3 regions of the Serratia sp. HNCC26DJ206 genome follow, and region 3 is predicted to be linked to each of the others. Evidence: riboswitches for the same ligand, from Rfam matches in the RefSeq annotation. Region 3 holds a riboswitch; each other region holds the start of a gene.

Region 1 (3,674 bases), on a different contig from region 3:
CGGGCTGGTGAAGCATTGGAAGCCCTGCACGAACAACACATCAGCGCGGCCCCGGTCGTTAACCTTGACGGCGTGCTGGTGGGGGCGATCAACCTGCACGACCTGCATCAGGCTGGAGTCGGCTAAGGCTTATGCCGGGCGTTCTCTGCGCCCGGCCAACTTCACCACCAGGCATGAAAATGGTGCACTGGCCCAATACCCTGCCCCACTTCTAGGCTATCGGCCTGCTGCAAAGCTTGTTGCAGATAGGCCTTGGCCTCCATCACCGTTGCAACCCAATTCTCATGACGCGGGCGCAATGCCGCCAGCGCGGCTGAAAGTGTGCAGCCGGTGCCATGGGTATGCCGGGTCGCCACGCGCGGCGCAGTGAAACGCTGCTCCAGATCGGCGGTAAATAACCAATCCGGACTCTCACCTTCGTTCAAGTGCCCCCCTTTTATCAGCACCGCCTGGCAACCCATCGCCAGCAATGCCTGCCCCTGCTCGCGCATTTGCCGTTCATTCTCGGCCGGTGCGCAAGCCAGCAACGCCGCCGCTTCCGGCAAATTTGGCGTGATAAGAGAAACCAACGGCAATAATTCACGGCGGATAGACTCCACAGCCTCTGGTGCCAGCAGCGGATCGCCGCTTTTGGCAAGCATCACCGTATCGAGCACCACATAAGGCAGTTGATAGTGCCGCAGACGTTCCGCCACCGCAGTGACGATCTCCGCATTGGCTAGCATGCCGATCTTGGCGCTGTCGATCCGCACATCGCTGAGTACGGAATCAAGCTGGGCAGCCACAAAGGCTGGATCGATGTGATATACCGACTGCACCCCACGGGTGTTTTGCGCCACCAAGGCGGTGATCACGCTGGTACCATAGGCCCCCAGCGCCGAAAAAGCTTTCAGATCGGCCTGGATCCCCGCGCCACCGCTCGGATCGGTGCCCGCAATGGTTAGAGCATTAATACGTTTCATTGCAGATCCTCTGAGGTCAGTTGATAAAGCGCATCGAGAAATGCCGGGGTAAAGCTGCCGGGGCCGCTACAGCGTGCCACCGCACGTTCACCGCATAGCGACATCACCCGGCAAGCGGTGGCTACGTTATCCAACCGCTCGCCCGGCAGGCTGCAAAAGGCAGCCACTACCGCAGACAGCGCGCAGCCGGTGCCCACCACCCGCGTCATCAGGATATCGCCACCGGTCACGGCCCAGTCACGCTCGCCGTCGGTGATGTAATCCACCACCCCGCTCACCGCCACAATCGCACCGCTACTCTGGGCCAGTTCACGCGCTGCCGGTAACGCTGCCAGTGAGTCGTCATTGCTGTCGACGCCACGGCCGCTAGCCCGTAGACCGCTCAGCGCCATAATCTCCGACGCGTTACCGCGGATCGCCGCAGGCTGTAGCATCAGTAAACGCTGAGCAAAATCAGTGCGATAAGTCAAACCGCCCACCGCAACCGGATCCAACGCCCAAGGCTTGCCTGCGTGATTGGCAGCCTCGATAGCGGCCAACATCGACTCGGCCCGCGCGCTGTGCAGCGTACCGATATTGATCAGCAACGCATCCGCCACACGGCTGAACTGTGCGGCCTCGGCAGGCTCGACCACCATCGCCGGAGAAGCCCCTAGGGCCAGCAGAACATTGGCGGTCAATTCCTGTACCACTTCGTTAGTCAGGCAATGAATCAACGGGAGATGGCGTTTAAATTGGTGAAAACAGGCCGCGGCACGGTTGCCGGGTAACACATCAGGTCGAGTCAACATATTGCTCCCAACCGGCGTTCAAGAAGGCGGGTACCGGTTGAGATACCGAGACTTCCCTACGCTGGTATTATCCAGATCAGGTAATACGGGTAAATTCTCAGCCGATTACATCGGCACCCCGAGTCATTGAAAAATCATTAAATTTTTGTTGGCTGTCTCGCCAACGTCGATCAGGATAATCGCCAAACCTGGGGCTGTAAACCCATTTTAGGGAAGACTCCAGGTTGAGCCTATTTAGCTTAATGACAGGGAATATATTTGCAGGATAAATTTCAAAAAATAATGCATGCATTTTCCATATTAAACATGACGTCATTCTTTATGTTTTGTGCTGATTATGCATCACAACTCAAATTGAAACTTGACAAGGCAGCCGAAAAATTAGCGCGATTAATACTTAAAAATTAATGTCGATATGATCCCCAACAGGAACGATCAGACATACTCATTATCTGAAGCTTATTCTATTGCATTAATAAACAGAGATCGGGTAGATTGCTCCCGACCTCATAAGCTGCCGTTGTACTGGCTTAGGAGCAGGGAGTTCGTCTTGTTATTTAGGGATACATATAATGAGTTCTGTACCACAACAAAACACCACCTCGTTTGCTTTCGTTCTCGCCTCTTGGGCAGCACTCCTCGGCGGTTTTGGCGTGTTTCTGCTGGGCCTGTGGAATGCGGAAATGCAATTGAATGAAAAAGGCTATTATTTCGCCGTATTGATATTGGGCCTGTTTACCGCCATAACCATTCAAAAGACGGTCCGCGATCAGCAAGATGGCATTCCAGTGACTCATATTTATAGTATTACTTGCTGGGTGGCTTTTGCGATTGCCGTAGGCCTGTTATGCATCGGTTTGTGGAATGCCAAATTATTATTAAGTGAGAAAGGTTTCTACGGTGTCTCCTTCTTTCTTAGCCTGTTTGGCGCCATTGCGGTGCAGAAAAATACCCGCGATGCGGCCAAAAACTACGGCAGCGAAGCTGAATACAGCGTAGATAAAGATGTAACGGTAGAATAATGTATTGCTCAGGGGGTTAACCCCCTGATTATTACCCCATATAAATATCATCTTTACCATATAATAAGTTTAAACAACCTGCCAGTAACCGCTCTTAGTCGACCCAACTCTTGCTAATCGTTTTTCCTCCTGTAATACCTTGATAGTGCGCTCGATCGTACGGCTACTTACCTTCAACTCACCAGCAAGTTGCACAATAGTCATGGAAGGATTAGCGGTGACAGCAGCTAAGATGCGTTCTGCGGATGGATGAATTCAAATTCGTAATGGAATATGGAACTGGCAATCAACGGGTGGATATCAGTGTGCTGTAACCATGTCAGCAGATCGCTGACTAAACGCGGCAATTGATTGGCTGGCGGAGCCATATGAATCAGCTGCTTTTCCCGATACACGCCAACATTACCACTGCGCAACTGACCTGGCGCATCCACTAGGCCAACCATCAGTAAACGATGTGCTGCCAGTAAGTCATCAAACCGATGGCTCTGCCAGTCAGGCAATTTTTCATAGGCAAGGATCGCGTTACGAACTTCCTGAATATCTTTTGCCGGCGCCAATACCCGTTTACCATCCATGATCGCAGTAACCTGTTCGGTAGACAGACTGTTGTGCTCAATAGCCAATGATGCCTGGATAGTGCGGATACGGTTCTCTTTACGTAGCAAAGGGGAAGATTGTTCAGCCTGCGCAGCCCAACGGCCTAATAGCTCCCCCACCTCAACCACCTGATTCAGAATGTTTGGTGTTATGGTATAAGGCGGTTGATAACCTGCCATCGTGCTCCCCTCATTATCAAAAAAACAGGCCCAGAATCACCTTGCCAGCCCTCACACTACGCAAATCATGGTGTGTTGAGTACTAAATATCAAGCAGTTGACTGGTTTCACTTAGCTTCA
Region 2 (3,674 bases), on a different contig from region 3:
AATGGCAGCCAGATCGGTAGTCTCCAGATCCTCCTGCCCCAAGTGAACACCATAGGCACCGTGTTTAATCGCCAAGCGCCAGTAGTCGTTGATAAACAGCCGTGCACGGTATTGCTTGCCAAGCGCAATAGCGGCGGCAACGTCGGTTTCAACCTGTTCGTCCGGCAGATCTTTGATGCGCAACTGAATGGTGGTTACGCCTGCATCCAGCAGGCGGGCAATCCATTCAACGCTGTCGACCACCGGGTAAAGCCCCAGTTTGTGCGGGGTGGCAGGAAAGGGCGTGGTGATTTCAGTCATTGTTCACCTCTTCCTGTAGGTTAGATGCGCTGTGGTACAGTTCGCTGCCGCGTGAGCGGAATTCGGCGGACATTTTCTCCATGCCGGAAAGCTGGACTTCGACCGGTTTGGCGGCTTCTTGTGCGGCAGCGTAATCGCGCACTTCCTGCGAGATTTTCATTGAGCAGAATTTCGGCCCGCACATGGAGCAGAAGTGCGCGATCTTGCCGGACTCCTGCGGCAGGGTTTCGTCGTGGTAAGCGCGGGCAGTGTCTGGATCTAACGCCAGATTGAACTGATCTTCCCAACGGAATTCGAAACGCGCTTTGGACATGGCGTTATCACGGATCTGCGCACCCGGATGGCCCTTCGCCAGATCGGCAGCGTGGGCCGCGATCTTGTAGGTGATCAGCCCTTGCTTCACGTCTTCCTTGTTTGGCAGGCCGAGGTGCTCTTTTGGCGTGACGTAGCACAGCATTGCGCAGCCGAACCAGCCGATCATGGCGGCGCCAATCCCCGAGGTGAAGTGGTCGTAGCCTGGAGCAATATCGGTGGTCAATGGGCCAAGGGTATAGAACGGTGCTCCGTGGCAATGCTCCAACTCTTCGGTCATGTTACGGCGGATCATCTGCATCGGCACGTGGCCTGGGCCTTCGATCATCACCTGCACATCATATTCCCAGGCGACTTTGGTCAGTTCACCCAACGTGTGCAGTTCGGCAAACTGGGCTTCGTCGTTGGCATCCTGAATTGAGCCTGGGCGCAGGCCGTCGCCGAGCGACAGGGCAACGTCGTAAGCGGCGCAGATTTCGCAGATTTCACGGAAGTGCTGATAGAGGAAGTTTTCCTGATGGTGCGACAGGCACCACTTCGCCATGATCGAACCCCCGCGTGACACAATGCCGGTCAGGCGTTTGGCGGTCATTGGCACATAGCGCAGCAGTACGCCCGCGTGGATGGTGAAGTAGTCCACGCCCTGTTCCGCCTGTTCCAGCAGAGTATCGCGGAACATTTCCCAGGTCAGATTCTCCGCCACGCCATTCACTTTTTCCAGTGCCTGATAGATCGGCACGGTGCCAATCGGCACCGGGCTGTTACGCAGGATCCATTCACGGGTTTCGTGGATGTAGCGGCCGGTGGAGAGATCCATCACGGTATCCGCACCCCAACGGGTAGACCACACCAGCTTTTCGACTTCTTCTTCGATCGACGAAGTGACCGCCGAATTGCCGATATTGGCATTCACCTTCACCAGGAAATTACGGCCAATGATCATCGGCTCGGATTCCGGGTGGTTGATGTTGGCAGGGATGATGGCGCGGCCAGCGGCCACTTCCTGGCGCACAAATTCCGGCGTGATGTTTTCCGGCAGATTGGCACCCCAGTTCTGGCCTGGGTGCTGCTGGCGTAACACCTCGCCACGAATGCGCTCACGGCCCATATTTTCGCGGATGGCAATAAACTCCATCTCTGGCGTAACGATACCGGCGCGAGCATAGTGCAACTGGGTGACACATTTGCCGGGTAAGGCCTTGCGTGGCAACGGTAAGTGTTCGAAACGCAGATGATCCAGCCCTTCGTCCGCCAGTCGTTGTTGGGTAAAGCCGGAACTGACGCCACTCAATGTTGCAGTATCGGCACGCTCTTCAATCCAGCCTGCCCGCAGTTTTTCCAGGCCGCGATGGACATCCAGTGTGGCGTGCGGATCGCCGTAAGGGCCCGCAGTGTCATACACCGGGATCGCCTCATTCTGTTCATACTGCGGGTTATCTTTGTTGCCGCCGGTAAGCGTTGGGCTAAGCTGGATTTCACGCATCGGAACACGGATGTCGCTGCGTGAACCTTGCAGATAGATACGGTGAGAGTTGGGGAAAGTCACGCCTTGTAAGGCATCGATAAACTGCTGCGCTTCGTCGCGCTGCTGTTTGCGGGCACGGGGCTGTTTCATCGTAGACATAGCAAATTCCTATCAGTGGGTGATGTTTGGAAAATTGCTTGTCTGGAGCTCGGAGGGAGTAATGGTGTTGGCCAAGAAAGCAGCGAGATCCTGGATCGGGTAAGCTGTGTTCGGCGATAGATTACTCTTGTTCCCTTCGCGGGTCTTAACCCGATCAGGTTCCGCGGATCCCGAATTAACGGTCTCAGCCTGGCTAATTTGTTAAACAGATCAGCGCTAGGCACTCCGACAAGAAGCGTCCAGTATAGGAGGGTGAATAAAAACTACAAGCCTACCCGTGATCTTTCATGCTGAGGTGTTGTGGGCGGTGCGAGGTGACTCAGCCCGTCCGTGGGCCAACGTTTATTGATGGGATCAGGCGCGGTTTTCCAGCGAATCGGCGTTGGAAGCTCCTGGCTGAGCTTGCTGTAAGGTTTCTGCAGCCAGTTGAATCAGGTGATCCTCTAGGGCAAAGCGTGACGCCAAGGCTTCGCCGATATCTGACAGTGCCTGATGAAATTCCAGACAGACGTCCTGATCGATATCCACTTCGGTATAGCGATCGTGGAACGCCATGATCGTTTCGGTATTGGCCTGTAGCTTCGGGTAGAACTTAGTGGTCAGCGCCATTTTGGGGCTGGCTGAGCCTTCCACCTGCTTGATAATTTCGCCATAGATGTGAAAATGCCCGTCAGAGAGATAATCCACCAGATTCTGGCAAAAGTTCTCCAGCGCTTTTTCATTCAGCGGCGTATGCTTTTCTTTGTTCGGTTTGATGCCTACCAAGGTGCAATAGGCGACCAGTAATTGCTTGCGTGCCTGTAGCCATTGATCAACTAATTCATTACTGCCACCAACGCGTTGAGTCAGGTTTTCCAACTTATTGAGCATGTTTGACTCCGTGAGTAATAGAAAGAAAACAGTAATTTATTAAAATCTAACAAAGAACAATTCCTAGATTGCCAGTGAAGCAGAGGTTGTGCAACAACATATGGAACTTGCATTAACGGGTAACGAAAATGGCTGGTGGATCGTCAGCCATGAAAGCAAAATTTGGCTGCCGAAAGGTGAGTTGCCGTTGGGTTCAGCGGCGTCATATTCACTGTTGGGCCTACAGGCTCGCCAGATTGGTGAATGGGAAGGGGTACCGGTATGGCTGGTATGCCAGCCGATGCCGAGAGAGATGGGCTCTGTGCGACAATTGATCGATCTCGATCGCGGCCTGTTCCAACTGGCCGGGCGTGGTGTGCAACTGGCCAACTTTTACCGCTCACATAAGTTTTGTGGCTATTGCGGCCATGAAATGGTGCTCAGCCGCACCGAAAGCGCCTGCCTGTGCAATCACTGCCGTGAACGCTATTACCCGCAAATTGCGCCTTGCGTGATCGTCGCCATCCGCCGTAATGATGAGATCCTGCTGGCACAGCACGTGCGCCACCGCGGCGGCATCCATACCGTG
Region 3 (3,674 bases):
TTTTATGTCTACCTCACGCTTGCAACAACAGTTCATCCGCCTGTGGCAACGCTGTCATGGCCAACCCACAGAAACCACGTTGCAGGAACTGGCCGACGTGCTCAGTTGTTCGCGCCGCCACGTGCGCTCCTTATTAGGCGCAATGCAGCAGCAAGGCTGGCTCACCTGGCAGGCCGAAGCCGGACGAGGCAAGCGTTCACAGCTCAGTTTCCAATACACCGGCCTGGCACTTCAGCAACAGCGGGCTGAAGAGTTGCTGGAGCAGGACAAAATTGATCAGTTGGTACAGCTGGTGGGCGACAAAAATGCCGTGCGCCAGATGCTGCTTTCCCAACTGGGGCGCAGCTTTCGCCAAGGCAAACATATCCTGCGCGTGCTCTACTATCGCCAGCTTTACAACCTGCTGCCCGGCTCGGCGCTACGCCGTTCAGAAACCCATCTGGCGCGGCAGATTTTTAACGGTTTAACGCGCATAAATGAGGAAAATGGGGAAATCGAGTCCGATCTTTCCCACCACTGGCAGACAGTAACGCCTTTGCACTGGCGTTTTTATCTGCGCCCGGCGATTCGTTTCCACCATGGCCGCGAGCTAGAGATGGAAGACGTGATCCATTCCCTGAACCGGCTGATCCCGCAGCCTCTGTTTTCCCATATCGATAAAGTCACTTCCCCCACGCCCTATGTGATCGACGTCCATCTGCACAGCCCGGACTACTGGCTGCCCTGGCTGCTGGGCAGTGTGCATGCCATGATCCTGCCGCGCGAATGGCAGAGCCTGCCGGATTTCGCCCGCCATCCCGTCGGCACCGGTCCTTACAGCGTGGTGCACAATCATCGCAGCCAGATGAAGATCCATGCCTTCGATGATTACTTTGGCTATCGCGCGCTGATTGATGAAGTCAACATCTGGGTGCTGCCAGAAGTCACCGAAGAACTGGTGCATTCAGGCGTGCAGTTGCAGGGGGATGAAACGGGTAAAAATGAGTTGGAAAGCCGCCTTGAAGAAGGCTGTTATTTCCTGCTGTTTGACCAGCGCTCAACGCTGGCGGCCAATCCTGAAATCCGCAGTTGGCTGAGTGAACTGATCAACCCGATCGCCCTGCTGAGCCACGCAGGATCGGTATATCAACGCTATTGGGCACCGGCCTACGGCATTCTGCCACGCTGGTTACATAACCGCGCATTGGGGCAGCAACCCAAACCTGCGGGGCTAACCGAACTGACGTTAACTTTCTACAGCGAGCACTCGGAATTCCACGCCATCCAGCAGGCCATCACCGCCTTACTGGCGCAACACGGAATCAAGCTTAACGTACAAATCATCAACTACGATGACTGGCATAAGGGCGAGGCGAACAGCGATTTATGGCTTGGCAGCGCCAACTTCACGCTGCCGCTGGAGTTTTCCCTGTTTGCCACGCTGTATGAAACGCCGTTAATCCAGCACTGTTTGAGCGAAGATATCGCCGAGGATGCGGCTTTGTGGCGCGATAACCGCTTGCCGCTGGCGGAGTTCTGCCAACGCTTGGTCAGCAGCCATCAGTTGCACCCGCTGTTCCATCACTGGTTGCAACTGCACGGCCAACGCAGCATGCGCGGGGTACGCATGAATACCCTTGGGTGGTTCGATTTTAAATCGGCCTGGTTCGCCCCGCCGGAAACATAAGTCTCTTTCACCACTGCCCGTTAATCTCTACAATAGCGCCGTCTCAACGGGGTGCGGAAAACAACGAGCGCTGCATGAAAACGCAGCACGTTTTTTTCCGCTGAGAGTACACCCGTCGAACCTGATCCGGTCAATACCGGCGGAGGGATTTGAGTACCGCGTCGCTTATCCCCAATAGATTTCAAGTTGCAGCTAACAACGCTGCGGCTTGAAAGATGATGGGGATTCACGCCCTCAGAGTCCTTTGCCCCCTTAAATTTCAGGAGTGCAAAGTGGTCAAAAAATACCTGCCTTACCTATTGCTGTTGGCTGCGGCCCCCGTGCTGGCCAAGCCTACGCTGACGGTTTACACCTACGATTCTTTCGCCGCCGACTGGGGCCCTGGCCCAGCAATTAAAAAAGCCTTCGAGGCCGATTGTGACTGCGAATTGAAATTTGTGGCGCTGGAAGACGGCGTTTCACTGCTCAACCGCGTGCGGATGGAGGGCAACAACAGCGCTGCCGATATCGTGCTGGGGTTGGACAACAATCTGCTGCAAGCGGCAAAACAAACCGGCCTGTTCGCCGAGAGCCAGGTTGATACCGGCAAGCTCACCGTGCCAGGTGGCTGGCAGGACAACACCTTCATCCCTTACGATTACGGCTACTTCGCCTTTGTTTACAACAAAGACAAACTGAAAAACCCGCCGAAAAGCCTGCAAGAGCTGGTGAGCAGCGATCAACCCTGGAAAATCATCTATCAGGATCCGCGCACCAGCACGCCGGGGCTCGGCCTGCTGCTGTGGATGCAGAAAGTGTATGGCGACAAAGCACCGGAAGCCTGGCAGCAACTGGCGAAAAAAACCGTTACCGTCACCAAAGGCTGGAGCGAAGCCTATGGCCTGTTCCTGAAAGGCGAAGGCGATCTGGTGCTGAGCTATACCACCTCCCCGGCTTACCATCTGATTGAAGAGAAAAAAGACAGCTACGCAGCCGCCAACTTCAGCGAAGGCCATTACCTGCAAGTCGAAGTGGCCGCTAAACTGAAGGCCAGCAAAAACCCGGAGCTGGCAGAGCGCTTTATGCAGTTTATGGTTACGCCAGCCTTCCAGAACACCATTCCTACCGGCAACTGGATGTACCCGGTGATTGAAACCACGCTGCCTGCGGGTTTTGAACAGATGACCGTGCCGCAAACCGCATTGCAATTCAGTGCAGAAGAAGTGGCAAAACAGCGTGGTGACTGGGTACGGGCATGGCAAACCGCCGTCAGCCACTGATCCCGCGTTGGCTATGGCCGGGGCTGATGGCCGCTGGCCTGATCGGGCTGATCGCACTGCTGGCGATGGGCTCCTTATGGCGACACGCACCCAGCAGCGACTGGCGTAGCTTATGGCAAGACAGCTATCTGTGGCACGTGGTGCGCTTTACCTTCTGGCAGGCGCTGCTGTCGGCCCTGATCTCGGTACTTCCCGCCATCCCGCTGGCTCGTGCGCTCTATCGGCGGCGCTTCCCTGGCCGCAACCTACTGCTGCGCCTATGCGCCATGACGCTGGTCTTGCCGGTGCTGGTGGCGGTTTTCGGCATCCTGAGCGTGTACGGCAAGCAAGGCTGGCTGGCGGTGGTGTGCGGTTGGCTAGGGATCCATTACAGTTTCTCGCCCTATGGCCTACAGGGCATCCTGCTGGCACATCTGTTCTTTAATCTGCCGCTGGCCAGCCGTTTACTGTTGCAGGCGCTGGAAAATATCCCCACGGAACAGCGCCAACTGGCGGCACAACTGGGGATGAATGGCTGGCAGCAGTTCCGCTTTGTGGAATGGCCCGCGCTGCGCCGCCAGATCCTGCCCAGCGGCGCATTGATTTTTATGCTGTGTTTCGCCAGTTTTGCCACCGTGCTGTCGCTGGGCGGTGGGCCACAGGCCACCACCATTGAGTTGGCGATCTATCAGGCATTGAGTTACGACTACGATCTCAGCCGCGCCGCGCTGCTGGCGCTGATCCAACTGACCTGCTGCCTTGGGTTGGTG

Evidence for each region. Region 3 has a riboswitch for thiamine pyrophosphate ahead of thiB (thiamine ABC transporter substrate binding subunit). Riboswitches for the same ligand answer to the same signal wherever they lie in the genome.
Region 1: another riboswitch for thiamine pyrophosphate. It lies ahead of thiM (hydroxyethylthiazole kinase); the one in region 3 lies ahead of thiB (thiamine ABC transporter substrate binding subunit).
Region 2: another riboswitch for thiamine pyrophosphate. It lies ahead of thiC (phosphomethylpyrimidine synthase ThiC); the one in region 3 lies ahead of thiB (thiamine ABC transporter substrate binding subunit).

What each region holds. Positions count from the first base shown of each region.
Region 1 is NZ_JBXUGP010000002.1:98,567-102,240, reverse strand. It holds gene gutQ (arabinose-5-phosphate isomerase GutQ) at 1-126, shown strand, start outside; gene thiD (bifunctional hydroxymethylpyrimidine kinase/phosphomethylpyrimidine kinase) at 162-962, opposite strand; gene thiM (hydroxyethylthiazole kinase) at 959-1,753, opposite strand; TPP riboswitch at 1,790-1,884, opposite strand; gene yiaA (inner membrane protein YiaA) at 2,326-2,775, shown strand; partial or broken gene AC2A1E_RS01885 (Fic family protein) at 2,845-3,554, opposite strand.
Region 2 is NZ_JBXUGP010000039.1:23,078-26,751, forward strand. It holds gene thiE (thiamine phosphate synthase) at 1-300, opposite strand, end outside; gene thiC (phosphomethylpyrimidine synthase ThiC) at 293-2,236, opposite strand; TPP riboswitch at 2,351-2,474, opposite strand; gene rsd (sigma D regulator) at 2,591-3,106, opposite strand; gene nudC (NAD(+) diphosphatase) at 3,207-3,674, shown strand, end outside.
Region 3 is NZ_JBXUGP010000007.1:155,403-159,076, forward strand. It holds gene sgrR (HTH-type transcriptional regulator SgrR) at 5-1,666, shown strand; TPP riboswitch at 1,704-1,832, shown strand; gene thiB (thiamine ABC transporter substrate binding subunit) at 1,939-2,925, shown strand; gene thiP (thiamine/thiamine pyrophosphate ABC transporter permease ThiP) at 2,901-3,674, shown strand, end outside.